4 regions of the Acinetobacter sp. X9 genome follow, and region 1 is predicted to be linked to each of the others. Evidence: predicted binding sites of a transcription regulator. Region 1 holds the regulator's gene; each other region holds the start of a gene.

Evidence for each region. Region 1 encodes PhoB, which activates phosphate uptake and scavenging genes when phosphate is short. Its sites were predicted from a motif close to TGTCATNAANCTGTCATAA; they were not measured.
Region 2: a site for PhoB is predicted at 3,585-3,603, ahead of ACYU0V_RS05890 (NAD(+) kinase). Genes of this name have one in related genera too.
Region 3: a site for PhoB is predicted at 2,712-2,730, ahead of ACYU0V_RS13655 (inorganic phosphate transporter). Genes of this name have one in related genera too.
Region 4: a site for PhoB is predicted at 3,381-3,399, ahead of ACYU0V_RS09395 (porin). Genes of this name have one in related genera too.

Annotation. Positions count from the first base shown of each region.
Region 1 covers NZ_CM142679.1:113,664-119,107, forward strand. Annotated here, with positions in the region: gene ACYU0V_RS00535 (AcfC family putative adhesin) at 1-589, opposite strand, end outside; gene ACYU0V_RS00540 (alpha/beta fold hydrolase) at 832-2,028, shown strand; gene phoR (phosphate regulon sensor histidine kinase PhoR) at 2,097-3,455, opposite strand; gene phoB (phosphate regulon transcriptional regulator PhoB) at 3,465-4,175, opposite strand; gene ACYU0V_RS00555 (TetR/AcrR family transcriptional regulator) at 4,430-5,101, opposite strand; gene ACYU0V_RS00560 (SDR family NAD(P)-dependent oxidoreductase) at 5,312-5,444, shown strand, end outside.
Region 2 covers NZ_CM142679.1:1,239,717-1,245,160, forward strand. Annotated here, with positions in the region: gene ACYU0V_RS05875 (NUDIX domain-containing protein) at 1-546, shown strand, start outside; gene ACYU0V_RS05880 (tetratricopeptide repeat protein) at 572-1,120, opposite strand; gene mrcB (penicillin-binding protein 1B) at 1,142-3,538, opposite strand; gene ACYU0V_RS05890 (NAD(+) kinase) at 3,724-4,632, shown strand; gene ACYU0V_RS05895 (YeaC family protein) at 4,629-4,901, shown strand; gene ACYU0V_RS05900 (glycosyl transferase family protein) at 5,102-5,444, opposite strand, start outside.
Region 3 covers NZ_CM142679.1:2,859,307-2,864,750, reverse strand. Annotated here, with positions in the region: gene metH (methionine synthase) at 1-2,312, opposite strand, end outside; gene ACYU0V_RS13655 (inorganic phosphate transporter) at 2,777-4,408, shown strand; gene ACYU0V_RS13650 (D-serine ammonia-lyase) at 4,574-5,444, shown strand, end outside.
Region 4 covers NZ_CM142679.1:1,973,879-1,979,322, reverse strand. Annotated here, with positions in the region: gene ACYU0V_RS09410 (DUF2797 domain-containing protein) at 1-817, opposite strand, end outside; gene ACYU0V_RS09405 (DUF6231 family protein) at 857-1,318, shown strand; gene ACYU0V_RS09400 (YidB family protein) at 1,418-2,008, shown strand; gene ACYU0V_RS09395 (porin) at 2,119-3,237, opposite strand; gene ACYU0V_RS09390 (HIT family protein) at 3,494-3,907, opposite strand; gene ACYU0V_RS09385 (YARHG domain-containing protein) at 3,925-4,194, opposite strand; gene ACYU0V_RS09380 (hypothetical protein) at 5,053-5,444, shown strand, end outside.

The DNA.
Region 1 (5,444 bases):
GGTTACTGATTCCCCAAATATTAAAGACTAACCAAGCATCATAGCTGCTATTTTCTTCCCATTTTTTCTTGGCAATACCTGTGTTGGCTGCATAGGTGGCAATATTTTTTCGAAAAGCTTTTGTTAATTGAATATTTCCGGTTCTGCCAGCGATATCTTCCCACATACCGACTTGACCCGCACCATGAGTAACTAAAACTTTAACGCCAGATTTAGCTAGATCTTTAAATCCTTTAATATTTTTAGGATTTCCTTTGCGTACTAAAATGGCTGCAGGGCGTAAATATAAAGGTTCAACCGAGTCTTTTATAATTTGATCAGAAAAGGTATTTTCGAAATCAGACATCATGGCTTCGGAACCACTATAGATAACATCTGCATCTAGTTTCGCTTTTTCAGACCATTGAGCAGTAGGACCAGAAGTCACATGGACTGCTATGCCAGTTTTATTGGTGAATTGTTTGGCGGCTTCTTTCATGGCGGGTGCGGGCCCACCCGGACCATAGACTTGTACGTCTGCAAAACTATGGATAGATAGAGAACCGAGAATAAGAAAAATCAGGTAGGGTATAAATTTTTGTTTTGACATTTTAATCACTATAGTAATTAAGAAAATATCAGCATATATTTTTTATTATTGAAATTGGATTAATTTTTGCAACGATATTTATAATACATTTCTTTAAAATATATTTAATGAGATTTTAATAGACTATATATAAATGTAAATTATTTTGAGTTAAATATAAATATAGAAGATTCTATGGTAATTTATATTTTATAAATTAATTATTTAAATAGATGTAATGTAAATAATAGAGGAGTAATCCCTTGATTAAAAAAAGTAATTCTTTTTTTAAAATTTTATTTAGCAGTATTTGTTTGGTGTCTGGCTCTGCTATGGCTGCTCAAATTACCGATTTGGGTAAGCAAATTGTGAACGAAAAACCAGGCTCAATACTCTCTATAGCACAACAAGATGTGACAGATTTATTTCCTCATGCAGATCAGCGCTTGTTGGTTAATTATCGTAGTCGAGGTATTCAGGGCGAGCCTATTGTTGCATCGGCTTTTATTTTATTACCGAAAGGAACACCACCAAAAAATGGCTGGCCGATACTGGCTTGGGTGCATGGTACGACTGGAGTTGCTGATACTTGTGCACCTTCGGGTGACTATGTGGGTGGACCAGTTCACTCATATCAAGAAGTTGCTTCAAAAGCTTTAGATGGTTGGCTTGCACGTGGTTATGCAATTGTTGCACCTGATTATCAGGGCTTAGGTACACCGGGCGGGCATCCTTATATGAATGCAAAGAGCCAACTACATACGGTTGTCGATGCAGTGCGGGCATTACATTTGCTTAAGCCCAAGAGCTTTAATAAACAGTGGTTGGTGATGGGGCACAGTCAAGGAGGGGCTGCGGCAATTGCAGTGTCTGCCTATGGTCAAAAAGATGCACCTGAACTAGATTTAAAAGGGGCAATTGCTCTTGCGCCAGGCGGCTATCAATATGAAGGCATTGCAGAATATGTGAAAACTAATCCGAACCCAGAACCTAGTGTGGCCGCTTTTTTCCCGATTGTGTTATTGGGAGCACAAGCAGCAGAACCAAGTATTGTTCCTGAAAACTTAGTCAGTGCAGAAATGAATGCGGTGCTAACTCAAGCGCGCAGTCGCTGTTTATCTGAACTTCAATCTGATTTGAAGAAGTCTCCTTCTAGCATATTTCTGCCTAATGCAGACTTAAAACCTCTTCTGGCTTATCTAAAACAACAGTCAATTGAAAATATGGTGCCGACTGTGCCGTTAATGATTGTTCAGGGCTCTAAAGATCATTTAGTCGACCCTAGAGGCACATCTGCTTATTATCAGCAGTTATGTAAATTAAAAAAACCAACTATATATCAAACGATTGATGGCGGAGATCATCGCGATGCACTGCGTCAAAGTAATACTTTTGCCACTCACTTTTTAAATGTAATAGAGAAAAATCAGACAAAATCGTATTGCTCGAATCTTAAGTAAATTGGTTTAAATAATACAAAAAAGCCGACTTTTCATGAGTCGGCTTTTTATATGTGCAGGGAATAGTTTTAGGTCATGTTATATAGTCTTTCTTTTGGAAAAACTGCGGTAAATGTTGATCCCTCGTTTTCTTTAGACTGCACATCTAAATACGCACCGTGTTGCATCAGCACGTGTTTTACAATTGCTAAGCCTAAACCTGTACCACCTGTTTGACGACTACGGTCACTGTCCACACGATAGAAGCGTTCAGTCAGGCGTGGTAAATGTTTAGGATTAATTCCGATGCCCGTGTCTTGTACACTAAAGTAAGCATGTTCGCCATCATCATGCCAGCCAATGGTAATGGTTCCACCTTTTGGCGTGTACTTGATGGCATTCGTAATTAAGTTACTAAATGCACTAGCAATTTCCATGTCGGAACCTATCAAGTCACAGTGGCTATCAATGTGTAAATTGAGCGTGTGTCCATAATCGGCATTGTAGGCCTGAGCATCATCAAAGAGTTGGCTCATTAAACTCGGCATTTCAATAATCTGATTTTTTGCGATTTTCTTATTATTTTCTAAATTCGATAATAGCAGTAAATCATTGACCAAAGCATTCATACGCTTGGTTTGTGATTGCATCTGGTCAAATGCACGTTTCCAGCGTGGGCTAATATCTTCCTGATCGGTAAAGGTTTCGATATAACCACTCAGTACGGTTAATGGTGTACGAAGTTCATGCGAAATATTATCGACAAAGTCTTTACGCATCTGCTCAAGGTTATGCATACGCGTCACATCGTAAGCCACCAATAAACGACTTTCTCCACCAAATCTTGTGAGCTTAACCTGCACATAACGGTCATCGTCAAAGTTGGAATGCAGCTTAATGCCGTCAGGTGCCTGATCAATATTGTTAAAATATTCTATAAAAGTAGGCTGGCGCAAAATCGTTAATAAGTTACGACCACGATCGAGAGGGCTGATTCCTAACAAACGTTCAGCAGCAGGGTTCCACCACTCGATTTGATGTTGGTCATCAATTAAAACTACGGCCTCAGCAAGGGCAACTAATGAAGACTGAGCTCGGTCAATTAAACCGACCATTTCGGCCTGAACAATTCGTTCCTGACGCTGAGCACGGTAAACATTAAATAATAATGCACCCCAAATCCCGTTAAGATTTGGAGGCACATCATAAGGTTTATTGGCAATCCAGTCATTGACCAGATATAAAGAACGCAACTGGAGTGTAAAAAACACTACGAAGGCGATAAAAATACAACTCCAGAAATACCCGACACCTAAACCGACTAAACCGGCAATAATTAGAAAAAATAATAAGAGCCGTAAATCTTGTTTGGCAAACGTCCATAAACTACTGTAGCGGGAAAGTTTTTGTTCACGTACCTGTTCGGGGACGGGGTAGGGTTCATACATAAATCTTGGTTAACCTGCGGCTAAATCTGCACGTGTTGAGAAACGGTAGCCAGTTCCACGCACAGTCTGAACAAATCGGTCTACACCAAAAGGTTCTAAAACTTTACGCAAACGGCGAATGTGCACATCGATAGTGCGGTCTTCGATATATACATTACCGCCCCATACCTGATCGAGCAACTGGGCACGCGTATATGCACGTTCTGGATGGGTCATAAAAAACGCAAGTAAGCGATATTCAGTTGGGCCCATATCTAAAATGCTGTTGCCAAAGCTAACACGCTGGCTTACAGGATCAAGAATTAAACCATTGGCATCAATTGTTTTTTCACCACTTAATGCATTTGCACGACGTAGAACTGCCTTAATACGTGAAACCAGTTCCCGTGTTGAGAAAGGCTTCGTCATGTAATCATCTGCACCCGCATCAAGACCTTGTACTTTATGGTCTTCTTCTCCACGAGCGGTGAGCATAATCACTGGAATTTCTGCTAGGTTCTCATCACGTTTTAAGCGGCGACATAAATCCACACCACTTACGCCTCCAGGTAACATCCAATCAAGCAAGATAAGCGCCGGACGTTGGTCGACGATAATTTGATGAGCCTGTTTGGCATCTTCAGCCTGTAAACACTGAAAGCCTGCCATGTCCAAAGAAGTATGGATCATTTCACGAATAGGGAGCTCATCATCGACAATTAAAATATAGTCATCTTTCACAGCGCAATATCCTATAGATTTAACGGTGAACCGTTTTGTAGTTATGACAGGCTTATTACAAAGATTAATTATGACAATTTCATTGCAGAAAAGTCTATAAAATTGAATTTAGCAATAATTTGTGACAAAACCGAGGCAAAGGCATGACCAAATGATGACATATAAACTTTAAACTTCTTAAATTCATTCAATGGGTTATTACCATAATTGCTTAACCGGTTTTTTAGATTATTAGCTGTCAAAAAACTTTAATATTATTTTGAAACTTGGGCTAATAGCGATAAGAAAACAATACGGCATGCGGTTAAAACCTGCTCAAGAGACTGCTCAAATCCTCCCATGACCCATCGAATCGCAATTTGAGTGACATATCCATTCAAGCCAGTTGCGATTAAAGAGAGCTCATTTTCATGGTGTTGAATTTGCGGCATGGTTAGCATAACAAAGGCCTGAATCATGCGATCAAATTGCGCAAGCGTTTCTTGAATGGTGGCTTGATTATGTAATTCTTGTACCAAAACGGCATCGACATAGATGATACGAGCTAATCTTGGATCATCTTTTAAGGTGGTCAGCAGTGCTCTTAAACCCGCATCGACCATTTTTTCTGGATCGGGTGCAGCTTTAATCACGGCTTGCATCAGATTTTGCTGTAATTCTTCAATCATTTTTAAAAAGATGGTTTGGAATAAATCTTCACTTTTCTTAAATGATTCATAAAAATAACGTTCTGTGAGTTTTGCCTCTTGGCAAACATCTTTTACCGTCACTGAAAAAAAACCGAGCGTTCCGTAGGTCGCAATACCTGCTTCAATCAGTTTTTCACGGCGTGCCTCTTTACGTTCAGATAGAGATAACCCTTTGAACTGACGTTCTTTACTCACACTTTTTGTTTTCTTTTTACTGGTTGAGTCGTTAGTCGCCATAAATAAATTGTTTCCTAAAGAATGGTTTCCTAATTTATAGGTTTTGGCCAAATATGCTCACTATGATAAAGCCCTCAGCAGAATTGTGCCATTCTATCTGAAATTACAGTGTACTATATTGACAATGTGTATTGTCAAAATTATATTGAAGGTGTCTAAAGTGCACATGCAATGAACCGGTTGTGCAAATCGAAAAACAAAGGATGGACAATGAAAAATTTTAAAAACAAAGTCGCTGCAATTACGGGCGCGGGTTCTGGCATTGGGCAACAGTTAGCAATTCTTTTGGCAAAACAGGGCTGCCATCTTTCGTTGAGTGATATTAATGAAAAAGGATTACAAC
Region 2 (5,444 bases), 1.1 Mb from region 1:
GCCAATAAAAACATCATAAAACGACTCTATTGGCCTCATCTCATCAAAATTAGCAATACGCTTTCAACGGTAGAAAGTAATGATGCTTTATTGTATTGGCGTATCGAAGAATTTGAGCCGCAGTATATAGAGCGATTAACTGCTTTAGATGAAGGGCAACGATCAAATTTAATTGTAAATGTAGATATTTGGCAGCAATTAAGCCCTGATTTACAAAAACAGATTAAAACCGTTCATTTAAAACAATCTCAACTCATGAATTTGCATAAAGGCGATTTAACAGTGGGCGTACGTTATATTGCTGCTTGTCATGATGCCGTTTCTTTAAAGCAAGCTCAGCAGATTGGTTGCGATGCTGTTTTTATTAGTCCTGTAAAACCAACAAAGACTCATCCAGATGCTGTTGTATTAGGTTGGGAACGTTTTAGTGATCTCGCTCAAAATAGCCAGATTCCAGTTTTTGCATTAGGAGGCGTACATCCTGATGATTTAGCCACTGCACAGCAGCATGGTGCATATGGCTTAGCAGGTATTCGTAATTTCTAATAAGAAAATAAAAAAGCATTAAAAGCTAGAGGGCTTTTAATGCTTGTTGTGCTTCTTGAACAGTTTTTTGATTATTGCGTTGTTGCCCAGCTTTTAAGATGACTAACCATAGCTGCTTTTTCATTGGCTGACTTTGGGCAAAACTCAAACCACGTCTTGCTAAAGACTCAGCATTAGAATATTGCTGTTTATGATTTGCCGTAAGCGCAAGAAATAAATAAGTCTCAGCCGCTTGTGGTGCTAAACGCTGTGCTTGAAGTGCGTAGCGCTCTGCCTCTGACCATTGCTGGTTTTTATAAGCCTGCTGTGTTTTTTGCATTAAAACTTTAAATGCAGGTAACTGGCTGCCATCATCCGTAAAATGTTGAGGCTTTTTCTGTTGAGGAACAATCACCTGTAAATTTTTACGTTGAATTTCTGGGTGATCATAAGGCGTAATTTTTACACCTGATGGAGTTTCCGTCTTTTTGACTGGAGGAGTAGGTGTTTTCTCTTTGGAGTCAGAATGATCGGGCAGAGTTGTACAGCCGACCATAAGAACAGCACCAATATAAAAAACACCTTTCTTCAACATATCCTAATTTCCTGTTAACGCTTAGTTGTTATAACTACCACTTGAAATTACTCGTGAGTTGTTTGACAGATCTTGTTCCATCTGGTTTTCACTTTCACGAATATAACTGTCGGTATTATCATCCTGAGAGTCAGGAATTGTGTTATCACTTTGTGGCGTATATGTTGGATCAACTTGATAATAAGGTGCTCCACATGGCGTAGCACGGTGCGGAACCGTATGCGTTAGCATCGGAATATACATAGCACCATCACAAGCTTGAGCAGATAAATCACCCGTTGCACGGTCAATCCACTGCCACTGTACTGTGTCTGGTTGACGTAGATTTACAGGCGTTTGACGTAATTGTTTCATCACATTAATCCATACTGGTAATGCACCAGATGAACCTGTTAATCCAGTCACTTTGTTGTCATCTAAACCTAACCACACTACAGCAACGTGGTTACCTGAGTAACCCGCAAACCATGAGTCACGTGTATCGTTAGTCGTACCTGATTTACCCGCCAATTTTAAAGCTGGAGACAAGCTGTTATAAGCTGCGCGACCAGTACCCGAAGACATGACCTGTTGTAGACCATAATTCATGATATAACCAACAGATGGATCAATGGTTTGTTGAACATTCAGGCCATAACGGTCAAGCAGGCGACCATTCGCATCTACGACAGATCGAATTGCACGAGTCGGATATTTAAAGCCACCTGTAGCAAAGTTCTCATAAATTCCCAGAACCTCCATTGGTGACATATTGACTGCCCCAAGGAAAATAGAAGGGTAGGCAGGAATGGTCGACTCAACACCAAACTTTCTTAGATTATTGGTAAATGTCGATAGACCAAATTCTTGACCCAAGCGCACAGCAGATAGGTTATATGAATTTGCCAAAGCTTCACTCAGGCTGACTACACCATGTCCGCCACCACTGTAGTTTTTAGGTGTCCAACTTTTGCCACCATCTACAGGGACACTAATCGGCGCATCTTCAATTTGGGTTGCCCAGTTGTAACGCCCAGATTCAATAGCACTTAAATAAATCACAGGTTTTAATAAAGAACCGACTTGACGTTTTGCATCTACAGCACGGTTAAAACCAGTAAAGTCTTGTGTAGAACCAACAGCAGCAACAAGCTCGCCGTTTTCTGGATGTGCAATCAGTACAGCACCCTGTAAATTTTTCAAACGTGATGGGTTGCTGTTTGCTAAGCGGTCTACTGAGGCTTTAAACGCATTTTGAACTTGAGTTTGAGTAATTGGGTCTAAAGTCGTAAAAATACGTAAGCCCTGATTAGTTAAATCACTTTCTTGATATTCTGTGCGTAATTGACGACGCACGATATCTAAAAAGTCAGGGAATTTTGCAGGGCCTAAACTTGGCTTACTTAACACATTTAAAGGACGTGCAATTTCATCTTCATATTCTGCTTGAGTTAAATAACCCATTACACGCATGTTATTTAACACGGTATCGCGGCGTTTTTTTGCACCTTCAGGATTTTTCCAAGGATTATATAAAGAAGGGCCTTGCACTAAACCAACTAAATAAGCTTGCTGTGCAACGCTAAGTTCACGTAACGGTAAACCAAAATAAAATTGAGAAGCCAAACCATAGCCATTAATTGAGTAGCTACCATTTTGGCCTAGATTCACTTCATTTAAATAAGCTTCTAAAATTTCATCTTTGCTGTAATGCAGCTCAATGAGTAAAGCCATTAATGCTTCATTAACTTTACGTTTTAAGGTGCGTTCAGGTGTAAGGTAGAAGTTTTTAACTAATTGTTGAGTTAGGGTTGAACCACCTTGACGCTTTCCGCCTGTAATATTACTCACCAATGCACGAGCAGTACCACGAATTGAAATACCGTGATGATGATAGAAATTACGGTCTTCTGTTGAAATTAAAGCTTCAATAAGTGGTTTAGGGACATTATTCAGTTTAATGAGAACACGGTCTTCATTATGTTGAGGGTAGATCCCTCCAATCAGAAGTGGCTCTAGTCGCGCAACACCCGTTGAAGAAGGTTTTGTACTTCTAACTTCAGCAACTTGGTCATTTGCAAAACTTAACTCTAGGACTTGTTCGGGTTCAACACTGTCGCCGTAATCAAAACCACGCGTGTGGATATACATATTGCTACCCTGAGCAACATAGGTTCCAGACTTGTCATAATTACTTGAAGTTTTGTAACCCAAGAGTTTTAATTCTTGAGTGAAATTTGCTTGGGTAATAGGTGCGTTATTATAAATTTCCAAAGGACGTGCAAACACTTTGGCGGGAATATCCCACCGTTGTCCTTCAAATTTTTCACGGATAATATTATCTAAACGAATCAGATAGATACTAAGAGCAATAAAAGCACCAATGACCAAAATGGAAAAGATTAGTGCAAAGAAACCGATACCACGTTCAAACTTCATAAAAATGAGATAAAACCCTAACAATGCCTGTAATGATGCGATAGCTTGTCATCAATTTGCAATGATAAAACTGTGAATAATTGGAAAACTTAGATTGAATTTTACAGCATCTTGTTGTTATGTTTTTTTAAATTAATCAGGTTAATGTTATTATAGCCAAGTATCGCAGCGGAGCTTACTCATTCGTGCAAATTTCACATAAGTCCTTCAGAAACGTCGGGTTAATCGGTCGACCAGATAAATCATCAGTAGTAGAAACACTATGTTTAATTCATGATCATTTGTTGAACCTAGGCTTAAACCCCATTTTTGATCAGGAAACTGCTGAATTAGTGCCTTATGATCATGCACAAATTGTAAGTCGTCATTTATTGGGTGAAGTTGCTGATTTAGTCATAGTTGTTGGAGGTGACGGTTCTTTACTCCACGCTGCTAGAGCTTTAGTTCGCTACAATACGCCTGTTATTGGTATCAACCGTGGGCGGTTGGGTTTTTTAACTGATATCAAACCTTCAGAAGCCATTTTCAAACTTGACCAAGTACTTCAAGGGCATTTCCAGCTCGACCGTCGTTTCTTACTTGAAATGGAAGTACGAACAAATGGTGAAGTCATTTATGACGCGATTGCTTTAAATGATGTGGTTTTGCATTCGGGTAAATCGGTACACATGATTGACTTCGAACTTAATATTGATGGTCAATATGTTTACCGCCAACATAGTGATGGTTTAATTGTTTCGACGCCAACCGGATCAACGGCTTATGCATTGTCAGGTGGTGGCCCAATTTTACATCCAAGTATGGATGCTATTGCATTAGTTCCAATGCATCCCCATACATTGTCATCACGTCCCATCGTAGTCGGTGGTCAAAGCGAAATTAAAATCGTTATTCGCGAAAATCGGGTATTACCAATGGTGAGTGCAGATGGGCAACATAGTGTCTCGCTCAATGTTGGAGACAGTTTACACATCCGTAAACACCCATTTAAACTAAGTTTATTGCATCCACCAGGTTATGATTTCTATATGGCCTGCCGTACCAAACTTGGTTGGAACCAAGATTTTGAATCTTTTCAAAGAGATGAATCATGAATATTGAACAAATGCTATCTGTTTTAAACCCTGAAATTGTAGAGCGTTTAAAAACAGCAGTAGAAATTGGTAAATGGCCAAATGGCGTTGTTTTAACTAAAGAGCAGCGTGAGACTTGTATGCAGGCTGTAATCGCTTGGGAGTTAAAGAACTTACCAGAAGATCAGCGTAGCGGTTATATTGACCGTGGTACAAAAGAAGAAGGCGAAGAGTGTGATGATGATCATCACAAGCATGAGCCAGAGTTTAAACCTATTCGTTTTGTTTAAAACTTAATAAGACAGAAAATTATTTTTGGTTATTCCATACAGCCTTATATAGCATGTTTTTCATAAGTTATAGCATATAGGCTTTTATTACTTTTGAAGGATCAAAAGTAACCAAAAATCCTTTGTATCACTGACGATACTTCCTGTATCCCAGTGATACGGTCGACATCCATGTCGACCTTCACGATAGCATTTGTTAACTACGAATTAAGATTGCTTAAATTTCGTGTATTCCATAACACTTTTGCTTTTTGCATCGCTTCTTCAAAACTAGCAACAACGCCCATCGTATATAGCGCGATTCCGATGGTTTCTGTTACGGCTATTTCTCCATATTCATGGTGCTGTTGACCAAGCCATACTGCTTTAAAAGTTGCTAAATCTAATTCTTCTTCAATTGGGCTTCGTTCAGGTGTGAGCTTTGGCAACTCATGTTCATAGAGCTCACCATTTTTAATACCGCAAATGAGTGTTTTAGCATCTGGGTTTCGTTCAAATTCACCACCTTCGCCTTTAATAACGGCACTATTTTGATAGCCTAAG
Region 3 (5,444 bases), 1.1 Mb from region 1:
AGTACCACGCCTACAATATTTTTACCAATATCGTGTACGTCACCTTTAACAGTGGCCATCAAGACTTTACCTTTAGATTGGCTACCTGTTTTTTCAGCTTCAATGTACGGGTTGAGCCAAGCCACAGCTTGCTTCATAACACGTGCAGATTTCACAACCTGTGGTAAGAACATTTTGCCCGAACCGAACAAGTCACCAACCACGTTCATACCGTCCATCAAAGCGCCTTCGATTACATCTAAAGGACGTTTGGCTTTGAGGCGAGCTTCTTCTGTATCTTGATCAATGTAAGTGGTAATACCTTTAACTAGTGCATATTCAAGACGTTTTTCGACTGACTCATTACGCCATTCAAGGTTCTCGGCTTCTTTGGCAGCACCGCCTTGTCCACGGTATTTTTCAGCTACTTCAAGCAGTTTCTCAGTCGCAGCTTGACCAGATTCACCTTGGTTTTGGTTTAAGATGACATCTTCAACCGCTTCTTTTAACTCGGCTGGAATATCATCATAAATTGCCATTTGGCCGGCATTCACAATACCCATGGTCATGCCTTGCTTGATGGCATGGTACAAGAACACAGAGTGAATGGCTTCACGAACAGGTTCGTTACCACGGAACGAGAACGAAACGTTCGATACACCACCAGAAATCATGGCGTGCGGTAAGTTTTGTTTAATCCAACCTGTGGCCTCAATGAAATCGACCCCATAGTTATTGTGTTCTTCAATACCTGTTGCTACTGCAAACACGTTCGGATCAAAAATAATATCTTCAGCAGGGAAGCCGACATCATTAACCAAAATGTCATATGAGCGCTTACAGATTTCACGCTTACGTGCAGCGGTGTCGGCTTGACCTGTTTCGTCAAATGCCATGACAATAATCGCAGCACCATATTGACGGCACAGGCGAGCTTTTTCTACAAACTCTTCATAACCTTCTTTTAAAGAAATCGAGTTAACAACGGGTTTACCTTGTACGCATTTTAAGCCAGCTTCAATGATTTCCCATTTTGATGAGTCAATCATGATTGGCACACGTGAAATATCTGGCTCAGAAGCTACAAGGTTTAAGAAATGCACCATCGCATTTTGCGAATCGAGCATCCCTTCATCCATGTTAATGTCGATAATCTGTGCGCCAGCTTCCACTTGTTGCTGTGCAACTTCTAAAGCTTCAGCAAAGTTTTCTTCACGGATTAAGCGTAAGAATTTTTTCGAACCTGTAACGTTAGTACGTTCACCCACGTTAACGAACAATGAGTCATCATAAATATTAAATGGTTCTAAACCACTCAAACGACAAGCAGGTACAGTTTCAGGAACTTGACGAGGGGCTATATCTTTTACCGCATTGGCAATCGCGCGGATATGGTCTGGTGTTGTACCACAGCAACCACCAGTAATATTAATTAAGCCACTTTCTGCAAATTCTTTTAAGAATGCTGCCGTTTGTTCTGGCGTTTCGTCATATTCACCAAAAGCGTTTGGTAAGCCCGCATTTGGGTGCGCTGAAACAAACGTATCTGCGACATCGGAAATAGTTTTTACGTGAGGACGCATGGCATCTGCACCAAGCGCACAGTTAAAACCAATCGATAGTAAGTCACCATGACGTACAGAGTTCCAGAACGCTTCCGCAGTTTGACCTGTTAAGGTACGACCCGATGCATCAGTAATGGTCCCTGAAATCATGATTGGTAATTCACGACCAATTTCTTTAAAGACTTCTTTAACCGCAAAAATCGCAGCTTTACAGTTTAATGTGTCAAATACGGTTTCAATCAAAATGATATCTGCACCGCCTTCAATCAGCGCATGAGTCGCTTCAATATAGTTTTCTTTTAGCTCATCAAAAGTGATGTTACGAAAGGCAGGGTCATTTACATTCGGTGAAATTGAACAAGTACGCGATGTTGGTCCAAGTACACCTGCTACAAAACGCGGTTTATCTGGAGTCGAATACTTCTCACAAGCTGCTTTAGCTAAACGTGCTGCTTCACGGTTAATCTCTGGAACAAGATCTTCCATGTGGTAATCAGACATAGAAACACGTGTGCCGTTAAAGCTGTTGGTTTCAATAATGTCTGCACCAGCATCAAGATAAGCTTCATGAATACCTTGAATGATTTGAGGCTGGGTCAGAACCAAAAGGTCATTGTTACCTTTTAAGTCATGTGCCCAATCGGCAAAACGCTCACCACGGTAGTCGGCTTCTTCCAATTTATGGCGCTGGATCATAGTTCCCATTGCACCATCAATAATCAGAATGCGTTTAGCAAGAAGCGCTTTTAGGGTGGCAAGCGTAGACATAGAAAACCCCGATCTTTTATATGAATTTAAAAATGCGGCGCTATTGTAACAGAATAGTTGCGCAATTGATGAGCTATAACGACCCATCATTCACTGTAATAAATTCATTAAAAAACGACTTTTATGACAAATAAAGATCGTTTTTTCATCAAATATTCATAAAATGATCATGATATTGAAATATTTCATCTCCAATATTCGGTTTTATGACAGTTGTGGTGTTTAAAAAGTAGACGTTTAGGTGATTTTTTAGATATTTTTGCTTCAAAAATAGTCATAAAATAGATGGATGGGGATTTATGTAAATTATTGTATTTAAATAAAAAAATAAAAATCATAGAGGAAAGGTGCATCAAATGAGGTCAAAATGTGAAAAATTGACTTCATCAGGCGCCGCTTTGTCATATAATTGTCATAATTTAATTTAAGAATACAGAGGATTTTTTTATCCTCTTACCGTCTGCATGAATTCTAATCTACCCCCTGTTTCGGATTCAAAACTTGCGGCAAACCTGCAAGTCAAATCGACGAATGTACATGTCCCGACACCTAAATTTTTTATGCCGGTGTTTCTGACGATTATTGTTGCAACACTTATTTATATTGGATTTCAGGTAAGTGCTGATTTAGCACATGTACCACCTTTGAGTCTTTATTCAGTTATTCTTTTATCAACTGCACTCTTGATTGCTTTAGGCTTTGAGTTTGTAAATGGCTTCCACGATACTGCAAATGCAGTGGCAACAGTGATTTACACCAATGCTTTACCAGCACCAGTTGCAGTCATGTGGGCTGGTTTTTGTAATTTCCTTGGGGTAATGGTTGCAAGCGGCGCAGTCGCTTACGGCATTATTGCATTGTTGCCTGTTGAATTGATCATGAATATGGGTAGCGGTGCAGGTTTCGCAATGGTTTTTGCGCTTCTTATTGCTGCGATTCTCTGGAACTTAGGTACTTGGTTCTTGGGTATTCCTGCTTCTAGCTCTCATACCTTGATTGGTTCAATCTTGGGTGTGGGCATTATGAACCATCTATTGAGTGCATCGACTGGCGTAACGACCAGTGGTGTTGATATGGATCAGGTGATTAAAGTCGGTAAGGCATTATTATTTTCACCTTTAATTGGTTTCGCTTTTGCAGCGATTGTATTCTTGTTGGTTAAAACTATTTTTAAACGCCAATTAGAATTATTCCAGCCACCTGAAGGGAATAAACCACCACCAGCAATCATTCGTGCAATTTTGATCTTTACCTGTACAGGTGTGAGTTTTGCACATGGTTCTAATGACGGTCAAAAGGGTATGGGACTCATCATGCTGATTTTGGTTGGTCTGGTGCCGTTGGCTTATTCATTAAATAAAAATCTTGATACTCAGCAAGTTCAATCATTCCATCAGCTTTCTTCTCAAACTGCCGTATTTTTGAATCAAAATCAGCCAGAATTAACCGATGAAAAAGCACGTGTTATTCTGACTAAATATATTCAAACTAAACAGCAAACTCCGGAAGTTGTGCCTGCATTGGCAAGTATGACTGATCACTTGGGTGAGCGAGTTTCTAGCTATAGCAACTTAAAAGATATTCCTGAAGCTGCAATTAGCGAAATTCGTAATGACATGTATTTAAGCACCACGACGTTTAAGCGTTTGGATAAAGCAGATGCTTTACCAAAAATGGATGACTCACAGAAAAAGCTTGTGAAAGAATACCGTAGTAGCTTAGATTCATTCTTACAATACATTCCGACTTGGGTAAAAGTGGCTGTTGCTTTAGCACTTGGTCTAGGCACAATGGTGGGTTGGAAACGTATCGTTGTGACTGTAGGTGAGCGTATTGGTAAGCACCACATGACTTATGGTCAAGGGATGTCTGCTGAGCTTGTTGCAATGAGTACAATTGCAGCTGCTGATGGTTTAGGTATGCCAGTTTCAACAACACACGTTTTAAACAGTGCTGTTGCGGGGACTATGGTCGCGAATAAATCAGGTTTAAACTTTAATACCGTGAAGACAATTCTCTCTGCATGGGTATTTACTCTTCCTGCAACAATCTGCTTGTCAGGTGGTTTGTACTGGTTATTCTTACAGTTTGTATAAAAGCATTTAAAAAATTAAAGCCACTGTTCACAGTGGCTTTTTTATTTATTTAGTTTTTAAAGTTGAGACTATTTTTCATGTACATTCATCTATAAATTAATAAGTTGTTATAGGTCATCAAACAGCTTTATAGGCTGGGCTTAAAATTTTATATCAGGATATATTATGAATGCGGTTCAAATACATCAGCTAAAACAAAAATTTCCACTTATTGAAACACTTCAAGCCTATCAAGAAACATTTTGGTTTACACCTCATCGTTATCCTTTAAAAGAAGCTTTAGAAAAAGTTGGACTAACCGCTAAGGATGTAAGTGAAGCAGAAGCAAGACTAGCGCGTTTCGCACCTTATTTGGCAAAAGTATTTCCTGAAACTCAAGCACAACATGGAAAAATTGAATCAGATATTGTTGAAATTGCTCATATGCAGCAAGTGCTTTCGTCAGCGAAACAAGTACAGCTTAATGGAACATTCTGGCTGAAAAAGGATAGTCATCTACCTATTTCAGGCTCCATCAAAGCACGTGGTGGCATTTATGAAGTGCTCACACATGCTGAAAAACTTGCCATGCAGGCAGGGTTACTTAAACCAGAAGATGATTATAGTAAATTAGATCAAGATTCATTTAGGGCATTCTTTTCTAAGTATCAAATTGCAGTAGGTTCTACAGGCAACCTTGGGCTTTCTATTGGCATCATGAGCGCCAAACTCGGCTTTAGAGTCACTGTTCATATGTCGGCTGATGCTAGACAGTGGAAAAAAGACAAACTACGTTCAATCGGCGTTAACGTTGTAGAATATGCCAGTGATTACGGCGTAGCTGTTGAAGAAGGACGAAAAGCCGCAGAGCAAGATCCACACTGCTTTTTCATTGATGATGAAAACTCAACAACATTATTTTTAGGTTATGCCGTTGCAGGAATACGCTTAAAACAGCAATGTGAGCAAAAACAAATTAAAGTCGATGCTGAACACCCATTATTTGTTTATTTGCCGTGTGGCGTCGGTGGTGGGCCTGGTGGGGTGAGTTTTGGAC
Region 4 (5,444 bases), 1.9 Mb from region 1:
CGATATCAAAAATTAAATATTGGCCTTTAATCCCTTGTAAGACACCACGAATTTTTGGTGTTTTATCTAAGTTTAGAGACTTAATTTTTTCAGGATATTGTTCAACTGGGTAAACAAACTCACGTGGCAATTCATTTTCTAGTAGTTCAACCGTTTCGTTAAATTCAAGGTTTTGACTAAATTCTTCACGAATAGTTTGAATTTTAGGGGCGAACTCTTCGATTAATTGATCACGTTGTTCAACCATATTTAAAGGTTCAGCTTCACCCTTGAGGAGTTTGCGCCAATCTGTTTTATCAGCAATTAAAGAACCAAACATGGTTTCAAGCTGACCAGATAAACGGCGTGATCCAACTTTTAAAATAGGTAAGGCTTGAGTTGCACCTTGATCTAACCAACGTCCTGGCATATGGCTAACACGAGTAATCCCCACTTTTAAAGCACTAGAGTTTGCCAAATATACAATATGTGGTTGGAAACAAACGCTATGGGCAAAGTCATCTTCACGACATGTACCTAAATGATAGTGACATGTTTCAGGTTTCATAATGCAAAGGTCACATTCTGCTTTGGTCTTAAAACATTTAAAGCAGTGGCCTTGAGAATAAGACTTTGGTGTTTTAGTGCCACAAGAAGTGCAATAAATATTACCTGTCCATTCGATTTCTAGTTCTTGTCCTAAATTAAAAGGAAGATCAATTTCTGAACGGTCTAATACAAATTTGTATTCAACATTTGCCTTGGTTGTCTGTTGATCAGTTACACTAGCATCTTTTAGGCCTGCATGCATTTTATGGCAAATGCCTTGTAGTTCCATAAAGTTTAAACTCACATCTTTCAATTAAGGGTTGCAGTTATGGCTGAACAAAATGTCATCACTTCTATGCTAGACGATTTATCAAACGAACAGCCCATTCATACTGCACTTTGTATTGGCCAGAAAATTGACCAGAATAACGCAATTCAATGGCACTATTTTACCGTAACTGAGCTTTTAAGTCTGCCTTTTACTCAGCGTTATGACTTGGGTTTTGTATTGTTTGATACTGATGAAATGCAAAACATCAGCGATGTACAAAAATCACAATTATTAGTAAAGCTAAGAGATTTATTAGCGAAACGAATTGTAGTGGTAAGTAAACGCAGTGATGAGCAGTTATTACGTTCTTTAGGTTTTACTCAACTTATTGATAAAACTTCACATGATAGTGATTTTGCTTTATGGCAATTTAATATATTGACTTATAAACATGTTCCAGACTGGTTTAATTCAAAGTTCTGGGCGAACCCGGAAAACTGGAATAAATTCCGCTGGTAAAAGGGCCTTAAATCTCTTTCAAAATTTAACAATTTGGTTTTTGCTGTCTTAACAAGAATCCGCGTATGCTCATGTATAAACCATACATAAGAGTTACACATGACTAATTTAAGCAACATTGTAGAAGTTTTGGCTAAGCAGGCTTTAGGTGGGAATCAGCAAGCGTCAGGTCAAGATGGTTTAGGTGGAATTTTAGGTTCAGTACTCGGACAAATGGGGGGCAATACTTCTTCGGGCGCTCAAGGTGGCCTTGGAGGAGTATTAGGTTCTGTATTAGGGCAAGTGACTGGCAATAACAGTACACCTCAAACAGGTGGCGGTGTACAAAGTTTATTAATTGCAGTTGTGCCTTTAATTTTAGGTTGGGTACAGCAACAAGGTGGTTTACAAGCTGCATTAGAAAAGTTAAAAGGGGCTGGTTTAGGAAGTCAGGTTCAAAGTTGGGTTGATCCAAATCAAAGTAATAGCGAAGTTCCGACCCAACAGTTACAGAGCCTATTTAATCCGTCTGACATTGAACAAGTTGCCGAGCAAGCTCAAGCGCCCAAAGAACAAGTTTATGGTGCAATCGCATCGGTTTTACCTCAGGTCATTGACTCTTTAACACCTCAAGGTGACAGTACCGATCATCAAGAAGCAAACCAAGATATTCAAAATGTCATGAATCTTGTAAGTGGTTTTTTAAAATAAGATATAAATCTTAAAAAAGCCGATAAGTTTTATATCGGCTTTTTTTACTCAGGAAAAAAAATAAAAGGGCATAAGCCCTTTTATTTTAGATCTGAATCAAACATAACTGATTAGAAGTTATATTCGATACCAGTACCTACAACAGTTTGTTTGTCGTCTTCTTTAATCCAGTCGCGTTTTTGTTGAGCAACGATACCGTAGAAGCGAGCTTGTTTGTTGATTTGGTAATCAAGACCTAAACCGTATAAGTCAATTTTACGATCTTGTTTACCGCTTACTTGTGTTTCAGCAGAAGCGTATTCTGCTTTCACTTTAAGTTTAGTGTTAGGAATTTTATAAGCAGCTGTTACTGCATATGCTTCTTCTTCTAAACCTTTGTAGTTTGTATAGGTATCTGTAGTTTTATCAACACCATCTACACGCGTAGTTTTTGACGTTTTATAAGCAGTCAAGTCATCAGTAGGTTCAGCGTGTTGCCATAAAGCACCTACAACAAAACCAGATTTAGCAATATCATAAGAACCAGTTACACGGTAAGCATCGGTATAAACATCTTTTAGACCGTAAGCTGCATATTTACCTTTAATACCAAAGTCACCAGCAGCAGCAATTGCTAAACCGATATCTTTGTTTTCGTAACCAAGCGATGTTGATACAGAGTCAAAGCTATCATTTTTGCTGTCTTTACCAGTTTCACCCGGTTTGCTATCAGAGGTGCTTTCACCAGTTTGAGCCATAATATTGAATGTTAAACCAGCTAATAATTTAGGGTCTAATTCAAAACCGATCACGTTGTCTAAACGGTTTTCACCGTACATGATATTAGTAATGTCTAAACGTGTATCGTCATTAAAGATGTCTTGGTTACCACCAGCAGCTGTTTTGAAGTAAGAATCATACTTACCTACTTTTAAGGTACCAACACCTTCAGTTTTTAAACCGATAAAACGGTTACGAGCGCTAAGGTCAGTATCAGAACCTGAACCATCAGTAGAAATTGCCCATTCAGCTAAATAAACAGCAGATAACTTGTCAGTTAATTTCTCTTCGCCTTTTACCCCAATACGAGAAGAGTTTGAGTTAACTTCGGTAACGTCACTTTTACCATCGAAATTTTTATTATCAACTTGGTTAATAGAAACATTTAGTTTGCCATACAAAGTTGGCGCTGCTTGCACCGCGTTTACGCTCAAAGTTGCAACTGCGGCAGCGAGTAGCAATTTCTTCATTGAGATTTCTCCAAAAGGTATTTAAAAATGGCGTATGCCTAGCTAACTATTTATTTTGTAGTTGACTTATGTACAAAAAGTTACAAAAGCTCACCAACTTGCTAAGCAGTATCGGCAAATTTTGTGACAGAGAAGTGAAGAATAAATGACAGTTTTATGACGCTTAAAATTTAGAAATAAATTAGTTGTTTTCATTTTTTGATAGTTTTTAGACGAAAAAAAGCGGAGCCTAAACTCCGCTTTAACTATCTAAAAATCAAAGAGCTGCTTTAATTTTTTCAGCTAATTCTTTAATTTTTTCTTGATCTCCTAACTCAACAGCATGGCGTCCAAGATGATGCACATTTGTTGGAATTAGGTGAAAATGAACATGTGGAACAGTTTGTCCTGCTGCTGCTCCAGAAAGTTGCATCAATACGATACCTTCCAAATTGAGCGCTTTTTCCATTGCCTTAGCAATCTTTTGAACAATTTGTATAGTATAGGCTGCTGCTTCAGCAGGTAAGTCCAGCAGTGTTACAGCATGTGTTTTTGGAATAACTAATGTATGGCCATCGGCTTGAGGCATAATATCCATAAAAGCTAGAACTTGATCATCTTCATAGACTTTTATCGCTGGAAGTTCTCCACGTAAAATTTTTGCGAAGATATTTTGATCATCATATGCCATGTATTATTCCTTTAAAATTATTTACATTTCAATTCTTTTTGACGTTCTTTAATAGCGTCAAGACGTTGTTGCTCTTTATCAGAAAACTTTGGTTTTGTCGTATGACAGTTTTCATTACCATATTTTTCTTTAGCATCAGGATCTTTAAAACAAAAGCCTTTTGACGCATAAATCAAATTGTAATCATCTTGCAATTTTTGACATTCTTGCTCAGGTGTTGCAGCTTGTACGCCAAAACTAGCAATGCTCACCATGCCAGTAAAGACTGCAACCATAAATTTATTCATGAGCTTTTCCTCAGTTAAAGGTATGAACCTGTACTCAATATAAGGTTTCTTACCAATATTTCAATGACTATTAATTACTCAAGTGTCATTTTGGTTTGAATTTTGGGCAAAAAATGAATAAAATCTTTATATATCAATGTTTTAAAAATAAACAATAAAAACAAAAACTTAACTAAATTTTTATATATCTTTCCATAATTTAACTACTATCTAATACCTTGTAATTGCTCATAATGAAGGAAATAGGGAGCTTGCTTCTATTAAATAAAAAATCAAAAAGTTCGTAGAAAAGCCATATTCATGACTCATCTTTTGCTGAAAAGACAGCTTTAGTTTGAATTTTGGTCAATGGAAAAGAAAGATATTAATGCCATGATCAAAGAACAAAGCGTGATAATTATCACATTTTGTATTTTAGGATTAGGTGGAATTCACTAGGCCAATTTATTTTAGACGGAAATGGGCTTCTCTTATTGAAACAGAGATAAAATTATTTTCGACTTTTATTTAAGATTAAAATTCACCTGAAAGATGCATTGATTTTACATATTTAAAGTCTTATTATATGCCCCATAATTGCTGCGTTTGATAGTTTTTGTTTTTATAGCCCATTTCTCCAAATGAAATGGGCTTTTTTATTAAAGTTATTTCGAATCATTAAAATTTAGTATTTTATATTGAGAATAAGTTCGCCTTATATTTGGATTTTGTGACATAGTATAAATGTTGCTTTCATAATTGCCCTGATAGTTACTTTCTACCCCTCATACCCTTACACATAGTAATAGTATATTCATCATACTTCCTTAAAGGATCTAGTCATTCGTTAAGACTAAATATTAAAGGAATAGGTGAGTGATGCCACAATTTTTACTAATTGCTGAAAGAGTTTATAAAAAGTTTGAAGAGCAAAAGCTTTTCTCAGAGGATGTAATTGGGCACTTAAATAGCTTAGTTAGTATTATCCGGCAAGAGATAAGAAGTTCACCCTATCAACTAAAATATAACTTTATTGATTTTGAAGAGTGTTTAAATAAACCCGCACAGGAATGTAAAGTTAAACTCGATATTAGCTTAATGCCAACTTATAAGAATAAAAGTGAGTACATTATGTGGTTGGCAAGTTTTATCGAAAAAATTACTTTAGGTGGAAGAGAAAAGTTTCCACCACTTACAAATAGTTTACTACCGAGCTGTATAGTGACTAATCCTTATGTAACAAAACTGGAGCAGGCCAAGGCCTCTTCTGA